DNA from 3 places in the Acidovorax sp. ACV01 genome. Region 2 is predicted to be linked to each of the others. Evidence: predicted binding sites of a transcription regulator. Region 2 holds the regulator's gene; each other region holds the start of a gene.

What was found. Region 2 encodes HrcA, which represses chaperone genes, less so after heat shock. Its sites were predicted from a motif close to TTAGCACTCNNNNNNNNNGAGTGCTAA; they were not measured.
Positions count from the first base shown of each region.
Region 1: IB243_RS14345 (co-chaperone GroES) is a predicted target of HrcA. The motif match lies at 8,979-9,005, and genes of this name have one in related genera.
Region 3: rpoH (RNA polymerase sigma factor RpoH) is a predicted target of HrcA. The motif match lies at 8,241-8,267, and genes of this name have one in related genera.

Region 1 is NZ_JACUZT010000004.1:371,558-382,137, forward strand. Features, by position in the region: gene IB243_RS14315 (DegT/DnrJ/EryC1/StrS aminotransferase family protein) at 1-960, opposite strand, end outside; gene gmd (GDP-mannose 4,6-dehydratase) at 971-2,062, opposite strand; gene IB243_RS14325 (mannose-1-phosphate guanylyltransferase/mannose-6-phosphate isomerase) at 2,092-3,546, opposite strand; gene IB243_RS14330 (hypothetical protein) at 4,237-4,563, opposite strand; gene IB243_RS14335 (M12 family metallo-peptidase) at 4,573-6,846, opposite strand; gene IB243_RS14340 (sulfotransferase family 2 domain-containing protein) at 7,311-8,552, opposite strand; gene IB243_RS14345 (co-chaperone GroES) at 9,094-9,384, shown strand; gene groL (chaperonin GroEL) at 9,482-10,580, shown strand, end outside.
Region 2 is NZ_JACUZT010000004.1:169,134-179,713, reverse strand. Features, by position in the region: gene IB243_RS13390 (tetratricopeptide repeat protein) at 1-33, opposite strand, end outside; gene mutM (bifunctional DNA-formamidopyrimidine glycosylase/DNA-(apurinic or apyrimidinic site) lyase) at 63-878, shown strand; gene IB243_RS13380 (dynamin family protein) at 985-2,946, shown strand; gene mutY (A/G-specific adenine glycosylase) at 2,943-4,013, shown strand; gene rapZ (RNase adapter RapZ) at 4,035-4,898, opposite strand; gene recN (DNA repair protein RecN) at 4,898-6,568, opposite strand; gene IB243_RS13360 (NAD kinase) at 6,571-7,467, opposite strand; gene hrcA (heat-inducible transcriptional repressor HrcA) at 7,496-8,500, shown strand; tRNA gene IB243_RS13350 (tRNA-Ile) at 8,553-8,629, shown strand; tRNA gene IB243_RS13345 (tRNA-Arg) at 8,837-8,913, shown strand; gene IB243_RS13340 (IS30 family transposase) at 9,114-10,271, opposite strand; gene IB243_RS13335 (hypothetical protein) at 10,358-10,580, shown strand, end outside.
Region 3 is NZ_JACUZT010000002.1:204,818-215,397, forward strand. Features, by position in the region: gene IB243_RS05485 (cytochrome c oxidase assembly protein) at 1-346, shown strand, start outside; gene IB243_RS05490 (DUF2970 domain-containing protein) at 343-567, shown strand; gene IB243_RS05495 (cytochrome c oxidase subunit 3) at 629-1,510, shown strand; gene IB243_RS05500 (twin transmembrane helix small protein) at 1,634-1,858, opposite strand; gene IB243_RS05505 (SURF1 family protein) at 1,874-2,653, shown strand; gene IB243_RS05510 (hypothetical protein) at 2,595-3,338, shown strand; gene IB243_RS05515 (heme A synthase) at 3,338-4,516, shown strand; gene cyoE (heme o synthase) at 4,513-5,415, shown strand; gene IB243_RS05525 (SCO family protein) at 5,430-6,041, shown strand; gene IB243_RS05530 (tripartite tricarboxylate transporter substrate binding protein) at 6,132-7,154, opposite strand; gene rpoH (RNA polymerase sigma factor RpoH) at 7,269-8,210, opposite strand; gene cutA (divalent-cation tolerance protein CutA) at 8,593-8,940, shown strand; gene IB243_RS05545 (hypothetical protein) at 9,015-10,070, opposite strand; gene IB243_RS05550 (EAL domain-containing protein) at 10,183-10,580, opposite strand, start outside.

The DNA.
Region 1 (10,580 bases), 200 kb from region 2:
CAGACAATGGGGCATGGTGTGCGCAGGATAGAACACGGGCCGGGTCTCAACGCCGTGCTCCCGCAGGTGCTGGCGCAGCCCATCTCGATGGCTGGCATTGTTCACAAGAATGGAGCACATCCAGAAAGAGTGTGTAGTGCCGGGCTCTTCTCGATGCACGTCCAGCGGCAGTCCTTGCAGCGCTTCTGCGTACCAAAGTGCGATTTGGCGCTTTTTTTCAAGAATGACGTCTGCTTGCTCCAGCTGCGCCAAGCCAATGGCGGCGCAGATGTTGGTCATTCGGTAGTTATAGGCAACGATGTCATGCCAGTACTCCCTGCTTGGCGATACACCCTGATTCTTCAAGTGAAATGCCTTCGCCAATACAGCAGCATCCTTCGCAACCACCATTCCTCCTTCGCCAGTAGTAATGGTTTTATTGCCAAAGAAGCTGAAAGTGGCGATGTCACCAAAGGAGCCCACATGACGTCCCTTGTAATAGCTTCCGAAGGCTTCGGCACAGTCTTCGACTAGGAATAGATTGTTTTCTTCGCAAATTTGAAGAATGGGATCCATATCACAGGATTGCCCATACAAGTGAACCGCCATCACCGCTTTAGTGTGCGGTGTAATTTTTCGCCGGATATCTTCGGGGTCAACCTGCCAGGTGGCTTGTAGTGAATCCACAAACACGGGTGTCGCACCCGTCTGGATGATGGTGTTGACCGAAGCAATGTAGGTGAAGGTTGGCACAATCACTTCGTCACCTGGACCAATTCCCAACGCGGCCAAGGCCAGATGAATGGCCACAGTGCCATTGCAAACACTGGTTGCCCCCCCTGGCGCGCCCACATATTTTGCAAAGGCCGACTCAAATCTGCCGATGAACTCTCCTTTGGACGAAATCCAAGTGGAATCCAGGCATTGATTGACGTATTCTTTTTCGCGACCGTTGAAGTAGGGTTGATATACAGGAATCATGCCTGGCCGATCATTCGTGATGGTTGAAGTATTTGAAACCATTCTGTTTGACCAACTCGTCGCGTTGCGCCTCCTTGAGGTCTTCCCGCATCATTTCAGACACCAGCTCTGAAAAAGTGGTGATTGGCACCCACCCAAGCTTTTGCTTTGCCTTGCTAGGATCCCCAAGCAGGGTTTCGACCTCTGAGGGGCGGAAATACCTGGGATCAACCGCCACAATACACTTACCGGTTGCCGAGTCGTAGCCTTTTTCCTCGACACCCTTGCCCTGCCATTGGATATGAATGTCGATTTCTTTCGCTGCGAGATCCACAAATTCACGCACTGAGTGCTGTTCTCCGGTTGCGATCACGAAATCTTCTGCTGTTTCCTGCTGCAGCATAAGCCATTGCATTTCGACATAGTCACGTGCATGGCCCCAATCGCGCAGGGCATTCATGTTTCCAAGGTACAGGCACTCCTGCAATCCCAGCTTGATTCTCGCAAGTGCGCGGGTGATCTTGCGGGTCACGAAAGTCTCGCCTCGCAATGGAGATTCGTGGTTGAACAAAATACCATTGCACGCATACATTCCATACGCTTCGCGGTAGTTCACTGTGATCCAGTAGGCGTACATCTTTGCCACTGCATACGGAGACCGTGGGTAAAACGGGGTGGTTTCCTTTTGAGGCACTTCCTGCACTAGGCCATAGAGCTCAGAGGTAGATGCTTGGTAAAAACGGGACTTTTTCTCCAAGCCTGCAATACGTACGGCTTCCAACAGGCGCAACGTTCCCAATGCATCAGAATTGGCGGTGTACTCAGGCTCTTCGAACGAAACTGCCACATGGCTTTGGGCTGCAAGGTTGTAGATTTCGTCCGGCTGAACCTGCTGAACAATGCGAATAAGGCTGGACGAATCTGTCAAATCCCCATAATGGAGTGTCAAATCCAGCCCTTCGCTATGTGGGTCGTGATACAAATGGTCAATGCGATCTGTATTAAATAGCGAAGCCCGCCGACGAATGCCGTGAACTGAATACCCCTTACTAAGCAGCAATTCGGCCAAATATGCTCCATCCTGCCCGGTAATGCCTGTTATAAGCGCTATCTTTTTCTTCAATTCACTCTCCTGGATACTGATTTATTAAGTTAAGAGGACATTCGCCCATAGCTATCGTCATATCTCACGATATCGTCCTCCCCCAGATAACTTCCCGACTGGACCTCAATGATCTCCAACGGTACCTTCCCGGGGTTGGAAAGTCGGTGAATGTGGCCTACGGGGATATAAGTCGATTCGTTCTCACCCAACAGGAAAACCTTCTCGCCGTTGGTGACTTGGGCCGTTCCTTTGACAACCACCCAGTGTTCGGCACGGTGGTGATGCATTTGCAAGCTAAGACTCGCGCCGGGGTTCACCACGATGCGCTTGACCTGGAAGCGCTCCCCGCTGTCAATGCTGTCGTACCAGCCCCATGGCCGGTGCACCTTCCGGTGTGTATCCGCCAAGGCGCGCTTTTGCGCCTTGAGATGCGCCACGATGTGCTTGACGCTCTGAGTTTGCGATTTGTCGGCAACAAGAACCGCATCGGGTGTCTCAATCACCACGATATTCCTCAGGCCGACACCTGCAACCAGTCGACTGCGCGCCATCACTAGCGAGCCCGTCGAATCGGTTAACACAGCATCCCCCACAATGGCGTTGTCATTGGCATCGTGCCCAAGGACTTGCCACAACGCATCCCAGGCCCCCAGATCAGACCATCCAGCCTGCAACGGCACGACACATGCAGGGATTCCTAGATCAGGACGCTTGGGCAGGTGCTCCATCACCGCATAGTCAATGGAGTCTGACGGACAGGCTGCGAACGCCGCCACATCAGGCCGTACGAAATCCAGATCGCACTGGGCGTCGGCCATCGCACGGGTGCAGGCCTGCAGGATTTCAGGTTTGCATGCGTCCAACGCTTTTAGCCAAACACTCGCGCGCACCATGAAAAGCCCACTGTTCCACAGGTATTCCCCAGAGTCGACGTACCGCTGAGCGGTATCCCCGTCAGGCTTTTCTGCAAAGTTGGCGACCCGATAGGAACCCTGCTGATATTCGGCGCCGCGCTGAATGTACCCATACCCTGTTTCAGGCCGGTCCGCCACGATGCCAAAAGTGACCAGGGCCCCTTGTACAGCCACCTCCATGGCTTGCAGGATTGCCACATGCAAGGCGGCCCGATCAGTGAACACGTGGTCCGCCGGCATGGCCAAAAGTATGGGGTCAGCCCCGTCGGAGCCCGCCTGCAACGCAGCAAGAGTGAGCGCTGGTGCTGTATTTCGGCCAAATGGTTCCAGCACGATCCGTGCGTCATCCACTTGCGCAGCCACCAGTTGGCTGGCTGCAAGAAAACGATGCTCGACATTACAGACGAGCACAGGTGGCGCCAACGACACGCATTCCGCCAAGCCATGCAAGCGCAGAACGGTGTCTTGAAGCATTGTGAATTCACCGTCAAACGCAAGAAACTGCTTTGGGTAGGCTTCACGCGACAAAGGCCACAGCCGGGTGCCAGAACCTCCACACAAGACGACAGGAACCAGTGTGTGCTTCATGAAAAGGGGATAAGAAGGAAAGCGTCAGTGTTCGCCGCGGCCCAGCCCGCTTGGAAACTGAACAAGTCAAAAAAGGGGTGCGCGGTGAAGGCGGACCTTGCGAAAGGCGCGTATGAGAGACCAAGGCGCCGGTGTAGCTCTCCGGCACTTCTTTAACGCATTGTATCTTTGCTCATATACGCGCCAGCCAGGGTTACATCGGGTTTCCTTCTCCGGTGCTGAACAGGGTGGGGCACATAATGATTTAACGGAAATTGTCCGCTAGGCCCCACTGGCGAAGAAGTTGGCTGAAACCCCCATGGTCTGTAACTGCTCAGCCATGCGTTCATGGGTGTTGCCATAGATCGAGTCAGTGCACAGCCCACTGTTGCAGCGCTGTGGCTCCCTCGGAACCCGCAGCATGCATCAATGTATGAGCCTGCCCGTCCGCCCAAGCTGGGCTCACGACGCTGGCCCATGCACACCCCTAAAACCCGCAGTGCCGAGGAATCCCCGCAGCTCCAAGGCCTCTCTGCCCACCAAGAAATCAGGCCAGGGCATGCCCGCTCAACCATCGAAAAACAAGTCGCTGTCAAAGACAGGTTCCAGGATCTACTCGCCAGTTGGGTGAGACGGAGCTAGCACACTTCAGGCCGATGTTGATCGGCCTCCTGAAAACTCAGGTCTTTCCTTTTTTAACCGAACAGGCATTCAATCAGAAGTGGCATACAGAACATCTTCACGATCACCCCAGTTGTTACAGGCATTGTTGCCAAAAACGGATACCGTCCTGTCTTGCGCCTGGGCAGACAACAACAAGGCATAGATGGTTTTCCCTTGGGCTGTGGCGAGATTGATAGCCCATTGGTTATTATTACCACATGATGGCGAGCCAGTTTTAACGCCTGCCGTGAAAAACAGGAAATTGCTGGAATTGATAATCAGCGTGGTTACCTTACCAGACGAAGATCCTGCCTGCGCACTGCATGCAATCATTGCCACGCCGGTGGCAATAGCGATTTTCTTGAATATTTTCATATAAACCCCTCAGTCTAAAAGAAGTTGCAGTATCGGCGCCATATTTATCAGTCTCTTATGGTAGGTCGCGGCCAAGGTAACCCCACTGTATTGACTATCACCACGCAGCATGACATGGTAGGTTCCTGCGGTCGGGGTGGGGAAGGTGCAGGTCTCCTCGTTTCCCACCGCAAAAGGCCTGCAGTCATATGAAGCGGTAGTTGGCACTTGGCCAAATTTGACATAGAGGTCCACATCTCCAATACCCCCGCTGATCTGGATGACAAGATTTTTTGCGCCGGCAGGAACCACAACACTGCGGTACTGAACCGAGCCCGCAGTACCCGTCAGATTCGTCTCCAACAATGGGGTTGTTGCACGCCCGCCTCCGCTGCTGGAATTGAAGTTTGCAGTCACAGTGGTGTTTGCATTTACGGTGAATGAGCAAGCACCTGTTCCACTGCAGCTCCCACCACTCCAGCCGACAAATGAGCTTCCTGCAGCGGGGCTCGCCGTCAGCGTCGCAATGGTGCCAGGAGCAAGTGACTCGGTACAAGTACTACCGCAGTTGAGCAATCCTCCTGCACGACTTACGGTGCCAGTCCCAGTCCCGATTTTCGCGACAGACAGTACGCCTTGGGGAGTTGGAATGAATGTGGCCGTCACATTCCGCGCCACACTCATCGTGACAGTACACACACCGGCACCCGAGCAAGCACCTCCCCATCCGGAAAATGTGTACCCCGTTCCAACGGATGCAGATAACGTGACGATAGTGCCCGCAGCATAACTTTCGTTGCAGTCCAACCCACAATTAATACCTGCCGGAGAGCTGGTTACCGTGCCTGTTCCCGTTTTGCTAACGCTCAGATCGAAGGTACCTGAAGCATCCAGCGGCAGCTTTGATTGCGCTTGATCCGACATCACAGTTGGAACACGGCCAGCATTTACCCCATAGACGTGATTGGTTCCAAAAGTCCATGTGATGTTGCTCATCCCCCCATTGAGCAGATGGCAGTAACTCATGATGGTCCCGTTTCCCTGACCTGCGCCCCCTCCAGTGGTTGAGGATGCGCCAGGCAAAAAGCCCAACCGTCCGGCGCCCCCAAGGGCAATTCCGCACTGCCCAGTAGCATTTCCCGAATAGCAGCAATCGATTGCACCACCGGTATTAGGTGACGGAGCAATATAGGGATTGTCGTAGTCATGCGTATGTGAACTACCAAATGCATGTCCAATCTCGTGGGCAACTACGACCGAATCCCAGATGACCTGCGGGTTCGACGGATTGAAATCTCCTTCGATATTTGCACTAACGCCATAAGCCGTACTTTGGTTGGAGAGGCTACCCACATAGGCTATCCCACCCCCAGAATTTTTCCCGCTAAGTAAATGAACATGGTGCCGCGAAACAGAGGCATTTGCCCCGGCATTCCAGAAGGCTTGCAACTCGTTGAGCATCGCGCCCGTGGCTGTCTGGGTCCAAGGATCGGCAGATGTTGTGCGAATTACTATTTGCTTGAGATTGAAACGGGTGGATATTTCTGCTTGGTACCGACTACCCACATAGGTAAGCAGATTGGTCACATATGTGAATGCAGCAGACTCAGAACCAAAATTTTGATAAAACTCGTAGTCGCTATCAATGATGATATCCGCACGCCGAGGGCTGCCTGCTTTCTCTTCACTCAAAATTTTTTGAGAATTTTCCCGGCCAGTTTTGAGCAAATTTTCAATCCCGAGCTTCTTCTGGCTCGGGTCGGATTGAAGAAAATCTGGGCTTACACCGCAAGAAAACTCTCGATTGATAAAATCTTTCTGATGATTCACCAAGCGTGAAACAGCAGCACCCGCACCGTTGCCGCGAACAGGAAGCAGTTCATTGACAACCGTCTCCTTCCCGCGGTGAATGATGGTGCGAATTTCTCCCTTGGGGGATACCGTTACAAAAGCATAGCTATCGGGATTGCCTTCGAGCGTGCCCACAAAATGTGCGCTGGTAGCCAATGGAAAGGCCCGCGATCCCTTTTCATCGACAACAATAAATTGTGTTTCACCGCTGGTGACTTCTGAACGCCGAAGCCTGAGATTCACTACCGAAGGAACTTCATCGTTAATTTTTAGATTTTCAATGAGCAACGCTTCGCCAGGCTTGGTATCCATTGCGGTGAGCGCAAGCTTCTCCGTCGGCGGCTCCCCCGGTGTGAGTTGCAGAATCTGCTGGGCTTGAGCTGCCGCCAGAAAGAGCGTCAACACTGCAAGGGTTACCGATCTTGTGGACTGCCATCTCATTTTATTGAACATCTTTTTAGTTCTCATAGTGATTGAGGATCACAAAATCAATTAGTGGCCCCTCGAGACACCCTCTCCAGCACGCGGGATTTCCAGTCCATAGGCTTCGATTAAAAAATTTAACGCAAATTCACGAATGCAGCAAGAGCATCGTCACTAGCTAAGCTCACTGAGCAGGCTTGAGCCAGACGGGACACAAATCCTGTCGCGTTGTACAGCGCCACCGATGTGGCTCACAAGAGTCTCCTCTGCTCTGCCATCCGCCCCCCCGCCAAACCACGCCGTTTGGCCGGTAGTGTGTGGTTGCAACCCATCATTCAGGTCTCTTCAATGAACTGCCAAGGCCCGCCAAAACCGAGACCGCAGAGTGGCGCCTGCACCAGCCCCCTTAGCACGAAAAAACACAACGATGTAGGCGCACATCAATGCTTGCCATGCGTATCAAAACACTTATTCAAACCAAGCCAAGGCAGGAATTACTTGATATGAAATCTCGCCAAGACAGACTGCAGCGCTTGCATGAAACGCCACGATCGTGATTCGACGATATGCGTGTAAACCTGGCGAAGCTGGATATGACTTGCTTCCAGATGTGCAAGTTGCGCTCGAACCATGCCATTGACAGCCTCGGCCTCCATGGAACGTGCCTGCTGCACCTCCAAAGCTTTTAGATTCGCCTCGGATGCCTGCAAATGCAGGATTTCGATTTGCTGTAGCTGCTCGCGCAATTGCTCGCTTTCGCTCTGTATTCTCTTGTTTTCGATTTCCAGTCTTGAGAGGCTTAACCGCAAGGCCTGATATTCCTCCTGGGAGGGCCGCTGCCTCGAAGACCTGCTTCCCTGAGGACGATCACCAGTATTTTCCCCAGCGAACCACTTGTACGCATAGACGGGCATGGAGCCAGAACGCCACTCTTGGATACGCTCCTTGAAGAGGAGGCAAGCATATTCATAAAGCTGCTGATCGTATTTGACCTGCTCTGCAATTATACCTCTCACGTGTTGAGTCACCTCATCAACAACAATGCGAGATCTGTTTTCCTTTTCTCTGACAATTTCATAGTCCGAAAAATCCGGAATCATCAATCGCAAGAGCTCCAGTGATTCCATAAAATTCTCAGTGATTCCAAAAAAATCAAATGTATTTAGATTTTTTTTTGCACTTTTCAGGTGCTCTTCCATATCCCCCCCCAAGTACGTGGAGAGACAAATTGTTTGTTGATTGCCCAACGCCCCATCAAAGATTATTGGATTACCAGAACACACAAATTCCTCCAAAGATGCCTGCTGCGCAAAAATCAGTGCGTCGCGCTCAGAGGATGTCGCCACTTTATAATGTGGATCGTCAGGATGAAAGTTGTTCTCGTCGTGCCATGATTTGTACTGCGAAATTGTCCGATTCACCGGATCACGGACAAAGGTGGCCGTAAATGCATTGGGGCAAAAGCGTAGCAAATTTTGATAATGAAAATGCCCGAAGACAAATGACGATAATGCTTCTTTCTTGAAATACGCCTCAAGCGATTCTGACTCACCATTCACACCAACACCAGTAAATGCCCTAGAAGATGCAAAGCCTCCTCCCTGGGAAATCATGTAATTTTCAAATGCCGTTCCCGAGCATTTCGGTATATGCACAAATGCAAAGGGAGCCTTGGCACTGGATGGCGGGCCTATTTGGTCACTGCAGGTTGTGCGCCTACATTCTTCATTCTGCATAGTGAATAATAATTGAATCTCTTCAAGGAGATGATTAAAAGCAAGATGCCAGTAGAACCATGATCGATCTCGTAAAAAATCCAAACGATATCTTGTTAACGACCATGCCCGGCCACCTCATGGAAGCCAAGTCTAATCATTGGGACGTTGGCACTCCACGTCAAAGACCTTGTGGACAACCCCGCATCGCCCGACGACCCACGGCAGATAGCGGCAGTGAAGGATGGAATAGCTCACGAGGTCCTCTTAAAACGCATGGTCTGGACTACGTTAGCGGGCTCGATCACATGCCATCGCACCCGCCTTCTAGGGCATCACAGATAGACACCAACCTAGGGGACCCGGTGGTAGACCCTTCTGCAGCAGCATCCGAAGAAATCGGGAAATGCCTTGGACGTCTTGAAACCGTCACAAATGCCCGTATCATTAGCACTCACCACAGACGAGTGCTAACACCACCTTGCCTGTCGGAAGTTTGGTAGCGCCTGGGTCTCCAGGCGCTGAGTAAGTCAGCTTTTTTACTGAAAACAGGAGCAATGCAATGAACCTTCGCCCTCTGCACGATCGCGTGATCGTCAAGCGTATCGAAAGCGAAACCACGACCGCCTCCGGCATCGTGATCCCTGACAACGCCGCTGAAAAGCCCGATCAAGGTGAAGTGCTGGCCGTCGGCCCTGGCAAGAAGAACGACAAGGGCGAAGTGCTCGCCCTGAACGTGAAGGTCGGTGACCGCGTTCTGTTCGGCAAGTACTCGGGCCAGACCGTCAAGGTCAACGGCGACGAGCTGCTGGTCATGAAGGAAGACGATCTGTTCGCAGTGGTCGAGAAGTAATCTCTCGCCCTCTGAATTACTCATCTTTTCATAGCCTCTAGCGCTTACTGGATAAGCGCTAGCGGCCAATTTGAATCAAATTTTCAGGAGCTCCAAAATGGCAGCAAAAGACGTAGTTTTCGGCGGCGAAGCCCGCGCACGCATGGTTGAAGGCGTGAACATCCTGGCCAATGCGGTCAAGGTGACCCTGGGCCCCAAGGGCCGCAATGTGGTGCTGGAGCGCTCGTTCGGCGCCCCTACCGTGACCAAGGACGGTGTGTCCGTGGCCAAGGAAATCGAACTCAAGGACAAGCTGCAGAACATGGGCGCCCAGCTCGTGAAGGAAGTGGCCTCCAAGACCAGCGACAACGCTGGTGACGGCACCACCACCGCTACCGTGCTGGCACAAGCCATCGTTCGCGAAGGCTTCAAGTACGTGGCCGCCGGCATCAACCCGATGGACCTGAAGCGCGGTATCGACAAGGCTGTGACGGCCCTGGTTGCCGAGCTGAAGAAGGCTTCCAAGCCCACGACGACCTCCAAGGAAATCGCCCAAGTGGGTTCGATCTCCGCCAACTCCGACGAAACCATCGGCAAGCTGATCGCTGACGCCATGGACAAGGTTGGCAAGGAAGGCGTGATCACCGTGGAAGACGGCAAGTCCCTCGACTCCGAACTGGACGTCGTGGAAGGCATGCAGTTCGACCGCGGCTACCTGTCGCCCTACTTCATCAACAACCCAGAAAAGCAATCCGCCATTCTGGACAACCCCTTCGTGCTGCTGTTCGACAAGAAGATCAGCAACATCCGCGACCTGCTGCCCACGCTGGAACAAGTCGCCAAGGCCGGCCGTCCGCTGCTGATCATCGCCGAAGAAGTCGAAGGCGAAGCCCTGGCTACGCTGGTGGTCAACACGATCCGCGGCATCCTGAAGGTTGTGGCTGTGAAGGCACCTGGCTTCGGCGACCGCCGCAAGGCCATGCTGGAAGACATCGCCATCCTGACGGGCGGCAAGGTCATCGCTGAAGAAGTGGGCCTGACGCTCGAGAAGGTGACCCTGGCCGACCTGGGCCAGGCCAAGCGCATCGAAGTGGGCAAGGAAAACACCATCATCATCGACGGCGCTGGCGCTGCGGGTGACATCGAAGCCCGCGTCAAGCAAGTGCGCGTGCAGATCGAAGAAGCCACGTCCGACTACGACCGCGAAAAGCTGCAAG
Region 2 (10,580 bases):
GTGAAATAGCACCATCGGGTCATAATAATCCATGCCTGTTAACCCGTTGCCGGGGTCTTTGTATGCCTGAGTTGCCCGAAGTGGAAGTGACACGCCGCAGTTTGGTCTCGGCCATCACGGGCGCGCGCATTGAGGCGGTCAACCTCGGAAAACCTTTGCGCTGGCCTTTGGGTTGTGTTCCGCAGGCTTTGGTGGGGCAGCACGTGGTTGGTTTGCGTCGGCGCGGTAAATACCTGCTGGCTGACATCAGCAACGGGGTCCTGCTTTTGCACCTGGGAATGTCTGGAAGCCTGCGCTTCAGCCAGGGTTTGCCTGCGGCGGGAGTTCACGACCACTTTGACATGCTGACCAGCGAGGGGACCCTGAGACTGCATGATCCGCGTCGGTTTGGTGCTGTGGTTTACGTTCAAGGAGAACACGACCCTGTTGCAGTCAAGCTGCTGGGTGGGTTGGGAATGGAGCCACTGTCAGATGCGTTTTCACTCGCAGCTTTTCGGATCGGACTGAAAAAGAGCCAGATGCCCATCAAGCAATTGCTTCTGGCTGGCCAGCTGGTGGTGGGGGTCGGCAATATCTATGCATCGGAAGTGCTTTTTTTGGCTGGAATCCGCCCGACGACCCGCGCTGCACGCATCGGGGTGGAGCGGGTGCACAAGCTGCACTCCGCCATTCGCACTGTGCTGACACGGGCCGTGGAGATGGGGGGCAGCACGTTGCGCGATTTTTCGAATGCAGACGGAATGGCCGGCCACTTCCAGACCCAAACCAATGTTTACGGGCGCGATGGAGCACCATGCCATGTCTGTGGCACTCCGATACGGGTGCTTCGCCAGGGGCAGCGGAGTACCTATTTTTGCCCTGTGTGCCAGCGACCCTGAACCAGACCGACTGCAAATTCCTGGGTCTATTACGGCCCGCGGGCGGTCGATGCTATATTTTGTGTATGCCTGCCTTGTAGGCCATTCTTAGATCTCTGGGAGCAAAGTGGGACCTTCATTCAACGAACAGTTCGACCAGCATGGTGCGTGGCGGCGTGAGTTCGCCCAGCAACTCAAGCGGCTGGCCGAGTGGATGTCCTCGCACGAGCTCATGGACGCTGCTGTCCATGAGCGGTTGCACCGTCTGGAGGAACAGGTTCGCAGTGACAAGGTCATGGTGGCTTTTGTTGCCGAATTCTCGCGCGGCAAGTCCGAGTTGATCAACGCAATCTTTTTTGCGGACTATGGTCGCCGCATCATGCCTGCGAGTGCAGGGCGCACCACCATGTGCCCTACCGAACTTGGCTACGACGCGAGTTTGGCCCCCAGCCTTCGATTGCTGCCAATTGAAACCCGACTGCAGATGCAGAGCTTGGCCGAGTGGCGGGTCAAAACCGAACGGTGGCAGGAGATTCCCCTGGATGTTGGAAACGCGGACCAGATTGCCAAGGCGCTCGAAAAGGTGGCCGAAGTGCGAAAGGTCAGCCTGGAAAACGCGCGTGCGTTGGGCTTCTGGCACGATGACCTGACAGATGAAAACCCTGTGCCTGATGCTCAGGGCCTGGTGGAGGTGCCCATGTGGCGCCACGCCCTTATCAATATTCCCCATCCGTTGCTCAAGCAGGGGCTGGTGATTCTGGATACGCCAGGGTTGAATGCGGTTGGGGCGGAACCGGAGCTCACGGTCAATCTCATTCCGCAAGCGCATGCGGTTGTTTTCATTCTGAGTGCCGACACCGGGGTTACCCGTTCCGATCTGTCCATCTGGCGAGAGCACTTGGCCATTTCCGCGGACAGCATGGATGCCCGATTGGTGGTGCTCAACAAGATCGACACGCTGTGGGACACGCTCAACTCCGCTGAGCAGGTGCAGGCGCAGATGGAGCGCCAATGCCGTACGTCTGCAGAGATGCTCGGGGTTCCGTTGGACAGGGTTGTGCCCGTGTCTGCGCAGAAAGGCCTGGTCGCCAAGATCACGGCCGATGACCTTTTGCTGGAGACCAGCGGACTCCCTGTGCTGGAAGAGGCATTGGCCAAAGGCATCATGGGCCGGCGGCAGTCTATTTTGCGGGCAGCCGTGGCCAATGGAGTCGCCAGTTTGCGCACCGAGACATCACGGGTCATCAATATCCGGCGCAGGGATCTCGATGACCAGATGGCCGAGTTGCGAAGCTTGCGGGGCAAGAACGCGTCGGTGATCGAATCTATGCGCCACCGCATCGAACAGGAGCAGCGGGAGTTCGATCTGAGCACTTCCAAAATCCAGGCAGTGCGCGCGGTTCATCTGAAACTTCTTCGAGATGTGTTTCAGCAGTTGGGTGCCAAGGCGCTCAAGGCCGAGCTTGCAGAGTTGGCTCAGACGCTGCAACAAAAGGGACTCAAGCTGGGGGTGAAGAAAATCTATCTCCAGACTTTCGACAAACTGCGCGGCACGCTGGACAAGGCACAAGCGTCGGGAACAGAGATCCAGGCCATGCTGGGCGGGACATTCAGGCAACTCAATGCCGAGTTTGGATTTTCTTTGCAAGTGCCGTCGCCGCCGCAACTGGAACACTTCACGCACGATCTGAATCAGATCGAACAAAGCCATCTCCAGTACCTTGGCATGGGGAACGCATTAAAGCTCGCTCAGCCCGAGTTTGCGGAGCGTCTGGTCCGGGCTTTGGCCATGCGCTTGCGGACAGTGTATGAGTCGGCTGCAAACGATCTGGAACTGTGGAGCAAATCTGCTACGGCCCAACTGGATGCGCAGCTGAGGGAGCGTCGCCGCAGTTTCGCACGTCGCATCGAAGCCGTAGATCGCATTCAGCAGGCTGCCAGTGGCTTGGTGGAGCGTATTGCGGAAATCGAGGCGAGTGAGGATGAGTTGGTCCAACTGGAGCACAGGTTGCAGGAACTGACATCCCAGCTCGTCGCTTTGCCCGGCCTTGACGCCATGAACCCGGATAGCCATCTGGTATCTGCATGAGTGCCCTGGATCGGGACGGCGTAGCTGAGCTTGTAGTTGCCTGGCAGGGGTCACACGGTCGCAACCATCTGCCCTGGCAGCAGACGCGTGATCCATACAGGGTTTGGCTGTCCGAGATCATGCTGCAGCAAACGCAGGTGACCACGGTGCTCGACTACTACGCGCGTTTTCTTGTTCGCTTTCCTGACGTGGCTGCCTTGGCTCGAGCAGACCAGGACGAGGTGATGGGCCTCTGGAGCGGGCTGGGCTACTACACCCGAGCCCGCAATCTGCACCGCTGCGCCCAGCAGGTCGTTGCGGAACACGGAGGCTCTTTTCCCCGTACTGCCGAGATGCTGGCTACGTTGCCGGGCATTGGCCGTTCTACAGCTGGGGCGATTGCCGCTTTCTGTTTTTCTGAGCGTGTTCCTATTCTGGATGCCAACGTGCGCAGGGTGTTGACGCGCTTTCTCGGTTTTGAGAAAGACCTTGCATCGTCGGGAAATGAACGTCTGCTCTGGAACGAAGCGGAGTCCCTGCTCCCGCAGAGAAATTTGCTCACGGCCATGCCCCGGTACACCCAGGGGCTCATGGATCTTGGCGCGTCGATTTGCACGCCACGAGCGCCACGTTGCGGACAGTGTCCGTTGACAAACCGTTGCGTGGCAGCCAAAGGCGGAGACCCCGAGCGCTACCCCGTCAAGACCCGCCGGTTGGCACGCCGATCAGAATCTTGGCAACTCCTCGTTCTCCGGAGTTCCGGAGGGCGGGTGTGGTTGCAGCGTCGCCCTTCGGTGGGCATATGGGCTGGCATGCACTGCGTCCCGGTCTTTGCCGATAGCACCTCATTGCGCGGATATGTTGCATCTTTGGGAGATGCATCCCGCATTTCCTGCAACGAACTTCAGCCTTTCCTCCACGTGCTGACGCACAGAGACTTACATCTTCACCCCGTCGTGGTAACTGGCAGCATTCCAAACCAACCCACGGAAGAGGGTGCGTGGTTTGGTGTTGACGAATGGGCCTCTATTGGCCTGCCTGCGCCCATCCGCAAGCTGCTTGATTCGATGCAGGCGCAGTTGTGGTAAACGGAGCAGGGGTCGTGTGCACTAACGCCCATCCAACTCGCGGTGCCTTTTTAGAGTGGTCCAGCGATTGCTCAAAACCTCGGCGAGTTGCTCTACCAAATAGACGGAGCGATGCTGGCCGCCGGTGCAACCAACGGCTACCGTCACGTAGCTGCGGTGGTTCCGATCAAGCATTTCCAGCCAGTGCGCCAGGAATTGCTCAATGTGCGCTTGCATAAGTGATACGTCCGGTTGCTGGCTGAGGAAGTGCGCAACAGGTTCGTCCAGCCCGGTCAAATCGCGCAGCGCAGGCTCATAGTGTGGATTGGGTAGCATCCGTACGTCAAAGACGTAGTCCGCATCCATCGGTATGCCACGCTTGAATGCAAAAGACTGGAATACCAAGGTCATCTGTCCCCGCGTGGTGACAAGCAAACTCTTCACATAGCTTTGGAGTTGCGACGCCCGTATTGTGCTTGTGTCGATGACATGCGACTGCTCACGCAGTTCGGCCAAGAGTTCCCGCTCCAGCTCAATAATCTGGACTAGCGCCCTACGCCCCTGCTGAAGGTCATCGTGCGACAGGGGGTGGCGTCTGCGCGTTTCTGAAAAGCGTCGAACCAGCGTATCAATGGTTGCATCCAGGAAAACCGATTGCACCGACACCCCCTGGTTTCTTAGTCGGCTCAATTCCTGCGGAACCTGATGCAGCGAGGTAGCGCTGCGAACGTCCATCGCGATGGCCACGCGGTTCGCGTGGTGGCGGTGCTCCAGCGCCACAAAAGCTGGCAGCAGTTCCGGGGGGAGGTTGTCCACGCAGTAGTACCCGGCATCTTCCAGGGCGTGCAGCGCAACGGACTTCCCTGAGCCTGACATACCCGTGATCAGGACAATTTCAAGCGCCATCAGCCATGTCCTTCCGGTGCCGCGACGGCGAGATCCAGCATCTCCCGTGCGTGCGCAAGCGTAGCGCCGGTGGACCGCTCGCCGCCTAGCATGCGCGCAATTTCTGTGACGCGGTGCTCGCCTTGCACCATCGATACCGTGCTGGTGGTACCTTTAGGGCTCTTGTGTTTGGAGACCTTCAGATGGTGATGTGCGCAGGCTGCCACTTGTGGCAGGTGGGTCACCGCGAGCACTTGGCGATCTCTGCCGAGTTGCTGCATCAGGCGCCCCACCGTTTCTGCCACCGCGCCTCCTACGCCAGAGTCCACTTCGTCAAATATGAGGGTGGGGGCCATGCCCAATTCACTGGTTGTCACCGAGATGGCCAGCGAAATGCGAGATAACTCACCGCCCGAGGCGACTTTGCCAATGGGCTTGGGCGTCATGCCAGGGTGACCCGCCACGAGAAATACCACGTCATCGATACCATGGGACGAAGGCTCCTGTGCCTTCGCAATAGATACCTCGAACTTGCCACCTTCCATGCCCATGCCCTGCATGGCTTGCGTAATGGCATTGGACAGTTTCGGCGCTGCTTTTGCACGTCTCAGGGAGAGTGCCCGTGCCGATACGTGGTAAGCCGTGGCACTGAAGGCCTCTGCAGCCTCCAGTTGTTCCAGGTCTGTAGCAGCGTCCAGCCGACGCATCTCTTCTTTCCAATTCTGGTGCAGTGCGGGCAGCTCTGCGGGCGTGCGTTTGTACCTGCGCGCCAGTGTCATCCAGAGCGAGATGCGGGTGTCGAGTTCAGCCAGGCGCTGTGGATCGATTTCGGCATGCCTCAGGTACAGCTGCAGCGAGTGGAGGACATCGCCGGCTTGTGCGAGGCTAGAGGCAAGGACGTCTGCGAGATTGGCGAACTCGGGCTCAATGTGCTCATGGCTTTGCAGGAGATCGTGCGCGCGCGTGAGCCCTGTAAGTGACCCTGTCTCTTCATCTTGAAGGGCTTGGATGGCCCCCTCGGCTCCATCCAGCAGCGCTTGCGCATGCGAGAGGCGTCTGTGCTGTGCATCGAGGTCTTCCCATTGGCCCTCCGCAGGCGCCAGCTTGTCCACCTCATTGATTTGCCACTGCAGGCGCTCACGCTCCTGTTGCAAAGTAGCTTGGGCCAGGCGCGCTTGCTCTAACGCCTTTTGGTCCGAGCGCCATTGGGTCCAGCGCACTGCAGTTTCTGCGGTGCGCACACCTGCAAATGCGTCCAGCAGACCTCGCACCGATTCTGGTTTTGTGAGGCTTTGCCATGCATGTTGGCCATGGATGTCCAGCAGGCTGTCCCCGACGGTTCGAAGCTGAGTTGCAGTGGCTGGCGTCCCGTTGATCCACGCCCGGCTTTTGCCCTGGGAGTCCACCGTACGGCGTAGAAGCAACAGCTCGTCAATGTCGAAACCCGCCTCGTCAAGCCATGGGTGCAGATGGGCAGGGCAGTCGAATTCTGCGCAAAGGTCTGCTTTATCAGCACCCTCGCGAACAACGCCCGCATCCGAGCGGGCCCCCAGCACAAGCTGAAGCGCATCAATCAGGATGGATTTTCCAGCGCCAGTTTCTCCGGTCAGCACGGTGAAACCAGAAGTTAGTTCAAGCTCCAGTGCCTGAACAATCACAAAATCACGCAGGGTAATCCGCCTGAGCGCCATGGTCAGGAGCCTCCTTCATTCCAGCGCAATTTTTTGCGCAGAGTGGCAAAGTAGTTCCACCCTTGCGGGTGAAGGAACCGTACGCAGTGCTCCGACCTTTTGACCAGAATGCGGTCGCCATGCAGCAGAGAGGCCAGCGACTGCATATCAAAATTAGCACTGACATCCCGACCGCTCACAACCTCGACAGCCACTTCGGCGGCATCCGATAGCACAATGGGGCGGTTGGAGAGCGTGTGGGGGGCGATGGGCACCAGCACCCATCCAGGAATGGAGGGGTGAAGCATAGGTCCCCCTGCAGACAAGGAGTACGCCGTTGACCCCGTTGGTGATGCAATGATGAGCCCGTCTGCACGCTGGTTGGCCACAAAGCGTCCATCAACCTCAACTCGCAACTCCACCATGCCCGAAGTCGCGCCACGGTTCACAACAACGTCGTTCATCGCAAGGGCTTCAAAGACGATGCGCTCGTCGCGCACAACTGTCGCGTGCATGAGCGGCCTCAGGTCTTCTTCGTATTCGCCTTGAAGCATGGGTGGCAGTGTGGCTTGGTACGTGTCAAAAGGAATGTCGGTGATGAAGCCTAAACGCCCCTGATTGATCCCAATCAGGGGCGTGCCAAACCGCGCCAGCCGTCGGCCTATGCCCAGCATGGTGCCGTCACCACCTACCACAAGGCCCAGGTCGCACCGGCGGCCTATCTCGTCTACATTCAGGACTGGGTATTGTGTGATTCCGGTGTTGCTTGCGGTTTCCGCTTCCAGCATCACTTCGCAACCTTCGCGTTCAAGAAAATGGGCGATGTCTTCCAGGGCGTGGCGGGAACTGTCACTGAGGGCGCCTGCCGACGAAGCTTGGTATTTGCCTATTAGTGCGACACGGCGGAAATTGGACGTCATCGCGAAATTACATCATTAAAATCATTCCATGCTCGATGACCGTGCCAAGTTGTTGCTTAAAGCGCTGGTCGAGCGCTACATCGCCGATGGACAGCCCATTGGGTCGCGGACTCTGTCGCGCGCGTCGGGGCTGGATCTATCTCCCGCCACCATTCGCAACGTCATGGCAGATCTGGAGGAGTTGGGGCTGATCGCGAGTCCCCATACTTCTGCAGGGCGCATCCCTACTGCTCGGGGCTATCGGCTATTTGTAGACACCATGCTGACAGTGCAGCGGGACCCATTGACCCCTCCGCAGCTTGCGCCCGAACAGCCGCAGAAGGTGATCGCGAACGCAGCACAGTTGTTGTCCAATCTATCGCAGTTCGTTGGTGTTGTCATGGCGCCCAGGAGGACCTCTGTGTTTCGCCACATCGAGTTCCTGAGATTGTCCGAGCGACGATTTCTGGTGATCATCGTCTCGCCGGAGGGCGACGTTCAAAACAGGGTGATCTTCACGGATGTGGACTACACCCAGTCACAACTCATTGAAGCTTCCAACTTTCTGAACGCGCACTATGCAGGGCTCGAGATGGAGCAGGTGCGTGAGCGCCTGAAATCGGAGGTGGATGTGCTGCGGGGCGAGATCGCTTCGCTCATGCAGGCTGCGGTGAACGTGGGTTCTGAGGCTCTGTCACAAGCGCAGGACGAGGTAGTGATTTCTGGTGAGCGCAACCTTCTGGCTGTGAGCGATTTTTCCAGTGACATGGGAAACCTTCGGCGTGCCTTCGATCTGTTCGAGCAGAAAACGCAGATTCTGCGGCTGCTCGATATCTCTAGCCAGGCAGAGGGAGTGCGCATCTACATTGGCGGGGAAAGCCACGTGGTGCCGTTTGAGGAGCTTTCGATCGTGAGTGCGCCGTATGAGGTCGATGGCAAGGTAGTCGGTACTTTGGGCGTGATCGGTCCTACGCGCATGCCTTATGACCGGATGATTCAGATCGTGGACATCACATCAAAACTGGTGTCCAACGCACTCAGCTATCGCAAGTAAAGCCCCCTACAATACGGCGCTTGCCCCGTTGTATAGCGCTGGAGCATGGCTTGGGGCGTTAGCTCAGTTGGTTAGAGCAGAGGACTCATAATCCTTTGGTCGTTGGTTCAAGTCCAACACGCCCTACCACCCATCATTCGAGTGGGCGATCATCACGGTCACAGCCAGTTTTCTTGTCGCAATGTGCGCCATTCCTCTTTTGGAGTCTCTGGAGTGCATTACAATCTTGGCTTGTATTGAGTTGAGCTTTTACTGAACAGGCCCATGCGGCATGGAGCTGGTAAAAAAAGTTGATTTCAAGGGTCGCCAAGAAATCATGCTATAATTCAAAGCTTAGCGGCTGTAGCTCAGCTGGATAGAGTACTTGGCTACGAACCAAGGGGTCGTGGGTTCGATTCCTGCCAGCCGCACCAATAGGTAAGCCCTGCAAGTCTTTGATTTGCAGGGCTTTTTCCTTTTCTGCTCACTGATAAGTAGTCTTGCCCCTATCCTATTTTTGGGGACTTTGCGGGGACTTTTGGGTAGAAAATGCCAAGTGGTCTTGCCTTCCCCAGTAGGGCAGTTGCGGTTGCTTCGGTCGTGAGGCCATCCCGGGCAGCAATCGGCGGCGGATTCAACCGGTCGATGCAACAGATTCGCTGAACATCTCAGCGGGCGTCTTGAAGCCAAGTGTCTTACGTGGCCTCTCGTTCAATTGTCTCGCGATCGCGTTGAGCTGTAGCTGTGAATAGCCGGAGATGTCGACGCCCTTTGGCATGTACTGTCTGAGCAGGCCGTTCGTGTTCTCGTTGCTTCCGCGTTGCCAAGGACTCTGCGGGTCGCAGAAGAAGACCTGGATGTCCGTGGCCATCGTGAATCTCTTGTGTGCGGCCATCTCCTTGCCTCGATCCCAGGTCAATGACTTGTAGAGCTCCTGGGGCAGCTTGCGCGCGTTCTTGATGAGCGCATTGACGACCGTCTCAGTGTCCTTGCCGCCAACCTTCACCAACATCACGTAACGCGTCTGGCGTTCGACCAACGTCGCAATCTGGCTGTTGCCGCTGCCAAATACCAAGTCTCCTTCCCAGTGACCAGGCACCGCTCGATCTTCGACAGAAGCCGGGCGCTCGCTTATAGAGACCGCGTCGACGATCTGCCCATGGCCCGGGGTTTTCTGCGTGTAGTGACGCGAGCGCCGCATACCGCGCGTTCGTCTCAGATGCTCCAACAGCTCCTTCTTCAAGGCGCCGCGTGCTTGAATGAATAGGCTGCGGTAGATGGTCTCGTGTGACACGTGAAGGCGCCCGTCGTGCGGATAGGCCCGCTTTAGCCAGCCCGCGATTTGCTCCGGTGACCAGAATATTCGCAGCTTACCCGCGACGATTCGGGCCAGCTCGCGATTCTCCTTGAGCTTGCAGATCTTTGGCCGAAGGGCTCGATTCCATGCGTCGCTGTCGGCCTGGGTGGCGCGATAGCACTCTTGACCGCCATTGCGCTTCAACTCGCGACTGACGGTCGATGGTGCTCTGCCCAGCCGCGCAGCGATTGAGCGGATCGACGCGCCAGCCACGACGGCGCGTGATATTTCTTCTCTCTCGATCAACGTCAATGACGTCGCAGAACGACGTCTTTCTGGAGGCCTAATGCCACCTGTCTTCACCAAGATGTTTTGGATCGAGGTGTGTGGCCGGTCAAACAGCTGGCCTATCTGGTGCAGCGTCCAGCCTTCCTTCCAGCGGTCCCACATCAGCGCCTTATGGCTGTCGGTGTAGTAGTTTCGTGTCCGGTACATTTGCAACACTCCGTCTGCTTACGCAGTTATCAGTGTGTTGCATCGACCGGTTGAATCCGCCGCCATAACCGGACAATCTAGATCGAATGGACCACTCGTCATTGCCGCCGCTATCACAGGATGTGATTCAGAGATTCGATACCGAAGTGTCGTGGTACATCGGCCACGTGCGATCTCTCGCTATGACGCCGGAAGAGTGTTGCGCCGATCAGGGCAACTATTTTGTCGCAGGCGAGCTGTTCCACTTCCTGCTCCAGCCAACATCTCTGCTGACAGATCCTTCCATGCCTCTTTCGGCGGAGCAAAAAA
Region 3 (10,580 bases), on a different contig from region 2:
GCATCCGGGCGAGCTGACCACGGTGATGTACGAGTTTCAGAACATCCAGAACCGTCGCATGGCTGCGCAGGCCATCCCCAGTTACGCACCGCGCCAGGCCGCTGCGCACTTCAACAAGCTGGAGTGTTTCTGCTTTAACCAGTACACGCTGGAGCCCGGCGAGAAAAAAGAATGGCCGGTGGCGTTTGTGATTGATCCACGTATCTCCAAGGACGTGACGACCATCACCTTGTCCTATACGTTCTTTGAAGTGGGTGGCAAGACGCCTGCGGCCCCGGAATCCACTGCCGCCCTGGACTTGGCTGTGCCTGCCATCATCCCCACAGTGGCAGGAGCGGGCTCATGAATGCCCCATTGGACCAGCCCGTGGTGAAGCCGCATGAACGCAAGGGATCTTTGCTGCGCACGGTGCGTGCGGTGGCTTGGTCGCTGATTGGCTTGCGCAAGGGCAGCGAGTACCAGCAGGATGTCGAAAAACTCAATCCACTGCACATCATCGTGGTGGGATTGGTGGCGGTTTTTCTGCTGGTCATCGGCCTGATCGGGCTGGTGAACTGGATTGTGTGAGTGTGTGCTGGTTGGTACGAACAAATACTGAAAACAAAGATTTTGAGAGTCAGGAGCTGAAATGAGTGCATCAACCCACGGCGGAACCCCGTACTACTATGTACCCGCAGAGTCGCGTCACCCGGTGATGGCGGCGGCCGGTCTGTTCTTTGTCATTCTGGGCGCAGGCCAGTGGATCAATGGCCACGACTGGGGCAAGTATTCGCTGGCCTTGGGCCTGGTATGGTGGTTGTTCACGCTGTACCAATGGTTCGGTGATGCCATCCGCGAGAGCCAGGGTGGCCTCTATGGTCACAAGATCGATCTGTCCTACCGCTGGAGCATGAGCTGGTTCATCTTCTCGGAAGTGATGTTCTTTGGCGCGTTCTTTACGGCTCTTTGGTGGGCGCGTTCGCATTCTGTGCCTGCCCTGGGCAGCCTGGACAACGCATTGCTGTGGCCCAATTTCAAGGCAGTCTGGCCCAGCCTCGCCGCCGGGGTGACCGCTTCACCCGCTGGCATCGTCGAACCCTTCCAGACGGTGGGCCCTTTCTGGTTGCCCACCATCAACACGGCGCTGCTGCTGACCTCGGGTGTGACGCTGACCATCGCCCACCATGCACTGCGCGAAAACCATCGCGGCAAGACGATCGGCTTCATGTGGGCCACGGTGCTGCTGGGTTTTGTCTTCCTGCTGGTGCAAGGGTACGAGTACTACCACCTCTACACCGATCTGAACCTCAAGCTCAATTCGGGCGTGTTCGGTTCGACGTTCTTCATGTTGACCGGATTCCACGGGTTCCACGTGTTCCTGGGCATGTTGATGCTGCTGGTGATTACCCTGCGCCTGCAAAAGGGCCACTTCACAGCGGACAAACATTTCGGTTTTGAAGGTGCTGCCTGGTACTGGCACTTTGTGGACGTAGTCTGGCTGGGCCTGTACGTGCTGGTTTACTGGATGTAAAGAGCGACTGCCGCCCACAAAAAAAGCGCCTCGCGGCGCTTTTTTTGTGGGCAAGCAGACCTCCACACCAAACGTAGGCGCCTCGCCGGAGGCGGGCGGTTGCCCGGTTGCGCCGGGGTGAGACTAGCGGGTCGTTGCTGGCAGGCCGGTGGGCTGGATGTAGCCCAGCTGCCAGGCCACCAGAATACATAGGAAGAGCACGATGGAGATACCTACCCGCACCGCAAGCGCCTTGGCCATGTGGTTGCTCTTCGATCTGTCATCGCGCCCGTTGCGCATCATGAAGAACAAGGCAGATGCCAAGCTGGCCAGAATGGCGATGAACGCCACCACTACGAGGTATTTCATGGGGGACATTATCCAGTGACAGCTTTTCGCCGTCCTCTGGGCCTGCGTTTCTGGCTGATTGCCCTTGTGGCCATTGCGGGCATGCTGGTCACGGCCTCGCTCGGCCGCTGGCAGCTGTCGCGCGCAGCAGAAAAAGAAGGGCTGCAGGCCGTTCTGGACGAGCGTGGCCGCATGCCGGCCGTCGACAGCCGCACTTTGTTGGCAGGGGCGGCTGGTTCTTCGCAGGACGCAGCTTCGCTGGTGCACCGCACCGTGGTTCTGGAGGGCCATTGGCTGGCAGAGCACACCGTGTACCTCGACAATCGTCAAATGCGCGGGCGCCCGGGGTTCTTTGTAGTGACCCCGCTGCAGCTGGCTGGGCCAGGCGGTGCAGTGGTGCTGGTGCAGCGTGGCTGGGCCGCGCGCAACTTCCAGGACCGCCAGCAATTGCCGCAGGTGCAGACGCCGCAGGATGCAATGGTGCGGGTACAGGGCCGCGTCGCGCCCGCGCCTTCACGCCTGTATGAGTTCCAAGGCGCCGACAGTGCACAGGGGTCTTCCCGCATCCGGCAAAATCTCGACCTGGCAGCGTTCCGCACCGAAACCGGTCTTGCGCTCGCCAACCTCACGGTGTTGCAGACGGGCGAAGCAGGCGAGGGGCTGCAACGCGACTGGCCCGTGGTCGGCGCGGGCGTCGACAAGCATTACGGTTACGCATTTCAATGGTTCGGGCTCTGCGGCCTGATTGCACTTCTCTATGTCTGGTTCCAAATCGTCCGACGCTTCATTCGCCCGCGCAGCCAGCCTGCCGCCTGAGGCCCATGGGGACCACCCTCTGGGCCTTACCGTGCACACGCTGCCCCCGGCAGACGGCGCCGTGGCCACGGCCCAGCGTGCCCGCCATGGGCGATGGAAGATGTTCGGCGTCCTGCTCATCTGCGCGGCCCCGGTCATCGCCTCGTATTTCACCTACTACGTGGTTCGCCCCGAGGGCCGCCGCAACTACGGCGAACTGATCGACCCGCAGCGCACCATGCCGCAGGTCGACGCCACGTCGCTGGACGGCAATGCCGTTTCGCTGGCGTCTCTGAAGGGGCAGTGGCTCCTGGTCAGCGTGGCGGGCGGTGCCTGCGACGCGGACTGCCAGAAGCACCTGTACCTGCAGCGCCAGCTGCGCGAAAGCCTGGGCAAGGAAAAAGACCGGGTGGACTGGGTCTGGCTGGTGAATGATGCCGCCAGCGTGCCCGCAGAGCTCGCGCCCGCCCTGCAGAAGGCGACGGTGCTGCGGGTGGACGGCGCCGCGCTGGGCGCCTGGCTGGCCCCCGCCGAAGGCCATCGGCCCGCCGAGCACCTGTATGTCGTGGACCCGATGGGCAACTGGATGATGCGGTTTCCTGCGGCGATGGACACGGCCGGCGCGGCCAAGGCCAAGCGGGATCTTGAACGCCTGTTGCGCGCGTCGTCTTCCTGGGATGAATCCGGACGCCCCGGAAAGCCGTGATGGACGCCCAGCCGCTCTACGATCTGGCGCCCATCGCCCGGCTCATGCTGCTGGGCGTGCTGATAGCGCTCGGCCCCCTGGCCTGGGTCGGCCTGCGCAACCGTGGCAGCTCTCCCGTGCGGCGCCTGCAGGCGCTGACCGTGCTCACCCTGTTCCTGACCTTTGACCTGGTGCTGTTCGGCGCCTTCACGCGCCTGACCGATTCGGGCCTGGGCTGTCCTGACTGGCCCGGCTGCTACGGCAGCGCCAGCCCCGTGGGCGCGCACACCGAGATCTCCGCCGCCCAGCAGGCCATGCCCACCGGCCCCGTGACCCATGGCAAGGCCTGGGTCGAGATGATCCACCGCTACCTGGCCACCGGTGTGGGCGTGCTCATCATCGTGCTCACCGTGTCAGCCTGGGTGCAGCACCGCAAGGCCCGGCATGGTGGGGGTGAACCTCCCCCCATCAGCCCGTGGTGGCCCACGTTCACGTTGTTCTGGGTGTGCCTGCAGGGCGCGTTCGGGGCGCTGACGGTAACGATGAAGCTGTTTCCCGCCATCGTCACGCTGCACCTCATTGGCGGGCTGGTGCTGCTGGCGCTGTTGTGTGTGCAGGCTGTGCGCCAAACCCAGGGTGCGCAAGGCAAGGCGCCCGTGCTTATTTCCGCAGGGCTGCGCTGGGGGCTGGTGATGACCGGCGTGCTCGTGGCCCTGCAAGTGGTGCTGGGCGGCTGGGTCAGCACCAACTATGCGGTGCTGGCCTGCACCACCTTTCCCACTTGCCAGGGCAGCTGGTGGCCAGCCATGGACTTTGGCCAGGGCTTTCAGATCTGGCGTGCGCTGGGCTTGCTGCAGGACGGCAGCCACATCAGTTTTGCCGGGCTCACGGCCATCCATTACGTGCATCGCTTGATGGCTTACGTGGTCCTCGCTGCTCTGGGCTTGGTGTGCTGGCGACTTCGCCAAGCCGGTGTACTGCCGGTTCAGGCCCGTTGGCTCGCCGGGCTGGCGCTGCTGCAATTGGCCACCGGCCTGTCCAATGTGGTTCTGGACTGGCCGCTGCTGGCTGCCGTGCTGCATACCGGAGGTGCCGCGGCGCTGGTGGTGGTGTTGACCTGGGCCTTGGTGTCCAGCCGCGCGGCGTCCGCGCTGCAAGAGTTTTCCGCGCCCTCGGGCGCATCGAGAGTGTCCGCATGAGTGTTGCTGCCCCTGCCGTTGTTTCCCCGCCTTCGCGCCTGTCGCAGTTCTATGCGCTGACCAAACCCCGTGTGGTCCAGCTCATCGTGTTTTGTGCGCTCATCGGCATGGTGCTGGCCGTGCCGGGGCTTCCGTCGGCCTCGCAACTCGGCCTGATGGCGGTGGCCTGTGCCGGTGTGTGGCTGGTTGCGGGGGCTGCAGCCGCTTTCAACTGCATCGTGGAACAGGGCATCGACGCCAAGATGAAGCGCACTGCCTGGCGTCCCACGGCCAAGGGCCAGTTGTCCAACGCCCAGACGCTTCTGTTTTCTGCCGTGCTGTGCACCGCAGGCTCTGCGCTGCTGTATTTCTGGGTAAATCCCCTGACGATGTGGCTCACGTTTGCGACCTTCGTGGGCTATGCGGTCATCTACACGGTGATCCTCAAGCCCCTCACCCCGCAGAACATCGTGATCGGCGGTGCATCGGGCGCCATGCCTCCCGTGCTGGGATGGGCCGCCATGACCAACGATGTCGGCCCCGAAGCGCTCATCCTGTTTCTCATCATCTTCCTGTGGACGCCCCCTCACTTCTGGGCGCTGGCCCTGTACCGGGTGGAGGACTACCGCAAGTCTGGCTTGCCCATGCTGCCGGTGACCCATGGCAACGAGTTCACCCGCCTGCAGGTGTTTTTGTACACCCTGATCCTGTTTGCCGGGTGCCTGATGCCCTTCGTCTATGGCATGAGCTCGTGGATCTACCTGGTCGCCGCCGTGGTTCTGAGCGCTGGCTTCTGTGGCTACGGCTTTGCCCTGTGGCGCAACTATTCGGACGCGCTCGCGCGCAAGACCTTCCGCTTCTCCCTCATCCACCTGAGCGCCTTGTTTGCCGCCCTTTTGGTGGACCACTACGTGCTGTGAATATCGCCATGCCTATGCTGAAAAGAAATGCTCTTAAAACGATAGCTGTTAGCGCTTTATCCATAAGCGCTATGGGCATTTTTAGTGCCTGTTCCGAGAAAAAGGCGGAGTTTCGCGGCGTGGACATCACCGGTGCGGACTACGCCCGCGACCTCCCGCTGACAGACCACAACGGCCAGGCGCGCCACCTTAAGGACTTTGCAGGCAAGGTGGTGGTGGTGTTCTTCGGCTTCACGCAGTGCCCGGACGTGTGCCCCACCTCCATGCAAGAGCTGGCCGAGGTGAAGAAGATGCTGGGCAAAGACGGCGAGCGCCTGCAGGGCATCTTCGTCACGGTGGACCCGGAGCGCGATACACCCGAAGTGCTCAAGGCCTACATGGCCAACTTCGACCCGAGTTTTCTGGCCCTCTATGGCACAGCAGATCAACTGGCTGCGGTCGCCAAGGACTTCAAGATCTACTACAAGAAGGTGGATGGCAAGACACCCACCAGCTACACCATGGACCACTCAGCGGGTAGCTATGTGTACGACACCTCGGGGCGCCTGCGCGTGTACAACCGCTATGGCAGCGGCGTGCAGGCCCTGGCATCGGACGTCAAGGCGCTGTTGGGCGAGGCAGGCTGAACAACGGCCTGCCTGCGCTCCGTGCGGCCGGCGCGCAGCTGCCGTAGAGGGCCGCGCGGGCCCTCGTCGCCCCGCTGCCTTCTTTTTTCTTTACTCGGCCTTGATGCCGCGCATGGCAATCACACCGCCGAGCAGGCTGGTGTCGGCCTTGATGCGGTTGGCCAGCCCTTCGGGTGAAGTGCCTGCCACCTGCCAGCCTTGTTGAAAGAGCTTGCTGCGCATTTCTTCACTGCGCGCAATCTCGCTGATCAAGGCCGCCAGCTTGGCCTGGATCGGCTTGGGCATGGTGGCCGGCGCAGCAAACGCATTCCAGATTTCAAGGTTGAAGCCCCGGATGCCGGCTTCCGACAGGCTCGGGATATCCGGTGCCAAGGGACTGCGGCCTGCCGATGTCACTCCAATGGCGCGCAGCTTGCCAGCGCGCACCTGGGCCTGGGCCAGCGCGGGGGGGAGCAGCGCCATCTGCAGCTGCCCGCCCAGCATGGCGTTGGCGACTTGTGGATAGCCGGGATACGGCACATGCACGGGGTTGATGTTGCTGCGCGACTTCAACAGTTCGGTGCCGATATGGCCCACCGTGCCCACGCCGGGCGTGCCGTAGCTCCATTTGTCGCCGCCATTGCGCGCCGCCACGAAGAATTCGCGCGCGTCGGCATTCGCAGGCACACCGGGCTGGGTCACGGGCGCGGTCAGCACCAGGGGGGACGTGCCGACCAGGCTGAGCGGGGCCAGGTCCTTGAGCGGGTCGTAGGGTACCGCTGGGTTGATCATCTTGGCGATGGTCATGTTGCCGTTGATCATCAGGCCGATGGTGTGGTCGTCGCGGGCCTTGGCCACCGCGTCAGCGCCAATGTTGCCACCCGCACCCACCTTGTTTTCCACGATCACTGGCTGGCCCAGGGCCTTGGACAGCGGCTCGGAGAAGGCGCGAGCCGTCAGGTCAGGCGACGTACCGGCGGGAAAGCCCACGATGATCTTCAGCGGCTTGGTGGGCCAGGCCAACGCTGCAGGTGCTGCGGCTGGCTTGGCCGTGTTCTGGGCGAGGGCCCAGGGGGAAGCGGCAGCCAGGGCTATCAGCAGCGACGCGCGGCGGGAAACGGGGCGTGACAACATGGGACGGAGTCTCCTCAAGAATATTCAGGTGCCAAAACGACACGGGGCCCCAGAACTGGGGCCCCGTGAGACAACTTCTGCAGGAGCGGAATATTAACGCGTGCCCGCCAGTGCTCAGGCGTACTCCGCCAGAGCCTTTTTCATCTTTTTCATGGCGGCCACTTCGATCTGGCGGATGCGTTCTGCGCTCACGCCGTAGACCGCAGCCAGTTCGTGCAGCGTCATGCCGCCCGTGCCGTCATCGTTGACCTTGAGCCAGCGCTCTTCCACGATGCGGCGGCTGCGGTCGTCCAGGCTGCCCAGCGCCGTGGCGATGCCATCCGTAGCCAGCACATCGCGCTGGCGCGACTCGATCATGGCAGTGGGCTCGTGCGACGCGTCGGCCAGATAGGCGATTGGTCCAAAGGCCTGTTCGCCATCGTCCGAAGGCGCCGGATCCAACAGCACATCGCCGCCCGACATGCGGGTTTCCATCTCGATGACCTCTTCGCGCTTCACATTGAGCTGCGCAGCCACCGTGTCGATTTCACGGTCGGACAGCGTATCTCGGTGTGTTGCGGCATCGGCGGCTGCGGCATCAGCCTTGAAGCCCTGCTTCATGGAGCGCAGGTTGAAGAACAGCTTGCGCTGCGCCTTGGTGGTGGCCACCTTCACCATGCGCCAGTTCTTCAGGATGTATTCGTGGATCTCGGCCTTGATCCAGTGCATGGCATAGCTCACCAGGCGCACGCCCTGGTCGGGGTCAAAGCGCTTGACCGCCTTCATCAGGCCCACATTGCCTTCCTGGATCAGATCGCCATGGGGCAAGCCATAGCCCAGATATTGGCGTGCAATCGAAACCACGAGGCGCAGGTGCGACATCACCAGCCGACCGGCGGCGTCCAGATCGTTGTTGTCTTTGAGCTGCCGCGCGTAGGTCTGCTCTTCTTCGTGCGTGAGCAACGGCAGGCGGTTGACGGCGGAGATGTACGCGTCAAGATTGCCCAAGGGGGGCACCAGCGCCCAGGGATTGGCGGGTGCCAAAGTCGTCGTTGCGGTTCCAGATTGAATGTTCATTCCGGGAATCCTTTCCTCTAAGCCATGATATTAGCACTCCATAGGACAGAGTGCTAAACCCGGAGTTCCCTTCCGGTTGTTTGCAATGCTGCCGCTATGTTGTCCTCTGTGCACCGCCGGGATTCAGGCGAACTATTTGCAAAATGTTGAATTAACGTGTTGATTTAAAAGGTGTTTTTTGCATATTTCGAAGACGCAATGCACTTGACTTTCTGTTGTCGGAGTCCTGGCGGTGTCGGTGGTTCCGGCACTTTGGTGCCCCGCTTTGCGATTGGTGCGACTTTTGGAACAGTCTGTTCATGATCCAGCAATTTTCTCCCCCGCTGGCATTGCACCCCCCGCTATGGCAGACTGCATCGCCCAACGCCTTCGGGAGACGCGCATGACCGAGCCGACTGCCCTTTGTGACATTCTTGTTGTCACCACCACGGTGGCCACCGAAGCGGAAGCGCGGCGGTTGGCACAGCTGGTCTTGCAGGCGCGGCTGGCAGCCTGTGTGCAGGTGGAGCCCATCACGGCTTACTTCCGCTGGCAGGGCGCCTTGCAGGAGGACCGCGAACTCCGGCTGGTCTGCAAGACCGTGCCCCGTGCGCTGCACCCGCTGTTGGCATTGCTGCGGGCACAGCATCCCTATGCGCTGCCGCAGTTGGTGGTCCAGGCGCAGCAGGGCTCTGCAGAATATGCCGACTGGGTGGATGCACAGGTGGCCCACACCACGGTGCTGGCCTGATCGCTGGGCGTCACCCGGGTTTTTCGGGCCCTCTGACCGAGGGGTGGGCCGCCAGCGGCCCCCTTGCTTTCGGTCTATACGTTCAGGTCGATTTGCTGCACGGTGCCTGCGCTGCCGTTCTCTCGCAGGTAGATGCTGGTGGAGCGCACGGCGCCCAGGCTGCCGTTGTCCGCCGTGCGCAGGGCGAAGGGCGTTGCCTGGGCTCCAAGCTGTATTGCCCCCACGCCCAGTTCCTCCAGGGTTTGCAGCCTGCCCGTGCCATCCGCGTTCGGGGTCCACACACACAGCTGTTCGAAGACCGGGTCGGCCTCGTCGATCCAGCCATTGCCATCGCTGTCATGCCGGGCCAGCTCTGAAAAGCCGTTGCCCGTGTCGGGCCCGAAGAGTTCCAGGCCGTTGTCGATGCGTGCGTTCTGGTTGGTGTCCAGCGCCAGGTAGCCCCGGTTGCCAGCGAGCAAGGGTACCTGTTCGGTTTGCCCGTCGCCGTCCAGGTCGAAGGCAAAGCGCAGGTTCTGCAATTGGGCGGCGGTGCCGTCAAAGTTGACGACCAGCGGGTCTACCGCCACAGCGTCGCCCAGCCGCAGGCTGACCGAGGATTCCTCGCGGTAGCTGCGCTGCATGTCCAACTGCAGCGTGAACCGGATCTCCTGGCCATCGGCGGTGCGCACGGTGCCCGCCGCCGCAAACTGCGTACGCTCGGTTTCTTCCAGCACCTCGCGCTGTTCATAAATCACGCCAAAGCCCGCTCGCTGGCGGGGGGCTGCTGCCGTGCTGTTCGCTGGGGACGGAGTGGGCGGGTTGGCCGCGGGCGCGTCAGAGGACTGTGGCCCTGCATAGACGCGGACGAGCACCCCGGTCATGCGTTCGATCAGGTCGCGGATCATGGCGAGCTGGGGCGTCAGGCCTTCGTCGGGGTCGCGCTCCGGCAGCGGTTCGACCGAGGCTGCAGCGGCATGGGCGGCATGGGCCAGGCGGGCTGCATTGGATATCTGCAACGGTGGGGCCGGGCGGGCGGGGGATGTGCCGGTGGGGCGGTCACCCACCCACATTTCCAGGCGGCTCGTCTGGCTGTGCATGCGCGTGGCGGCATGCTGGGCCTGCATCTGCAGGGTGGACGACTCGATTTTCATGGGGCACCTCCATGGTTTCCACGGAGGCTCGGCCCGGGGCTGGCTGGCGTGGCCCTTGGTTATCGGCACTTCTGGGCGGCAACTTGAAACCAATCCCGACACCGGCGCGAGGTCATCCGCCAGGGGCACCCGCTGGACCCAATGCCTCCAGTGCCACCCCTTCAAAATCTTCCAGCACCATCGGCCTGCCAAACAGATAGCCCTGAAATGCCTTGCAGCCATGCGCCAGCAGAAACTGGTGGTGTGCTGCTGTTTCGACCCCCTCGGCGATCACGTCCAGGCCCAGGCTGCCTGCCAGCGCGATGATCGAGCGCGCGATGGCCGCGTCATTCGGGTCCAGCAGCACATCGCGGACAAAGCCCTGGTCGATCTTGATCTGGTCCAGCGGCAGGCGCTTGAGGTAGCTCAAGGACGAATAGCCGGTGCCAAAGTCGTCCAGCGAAAAGCCCAGACCCTGGGCCTTGAGTGCGCGCATGGTGGCGATCACGCTGTCCACGTTGTCCAGCAGCA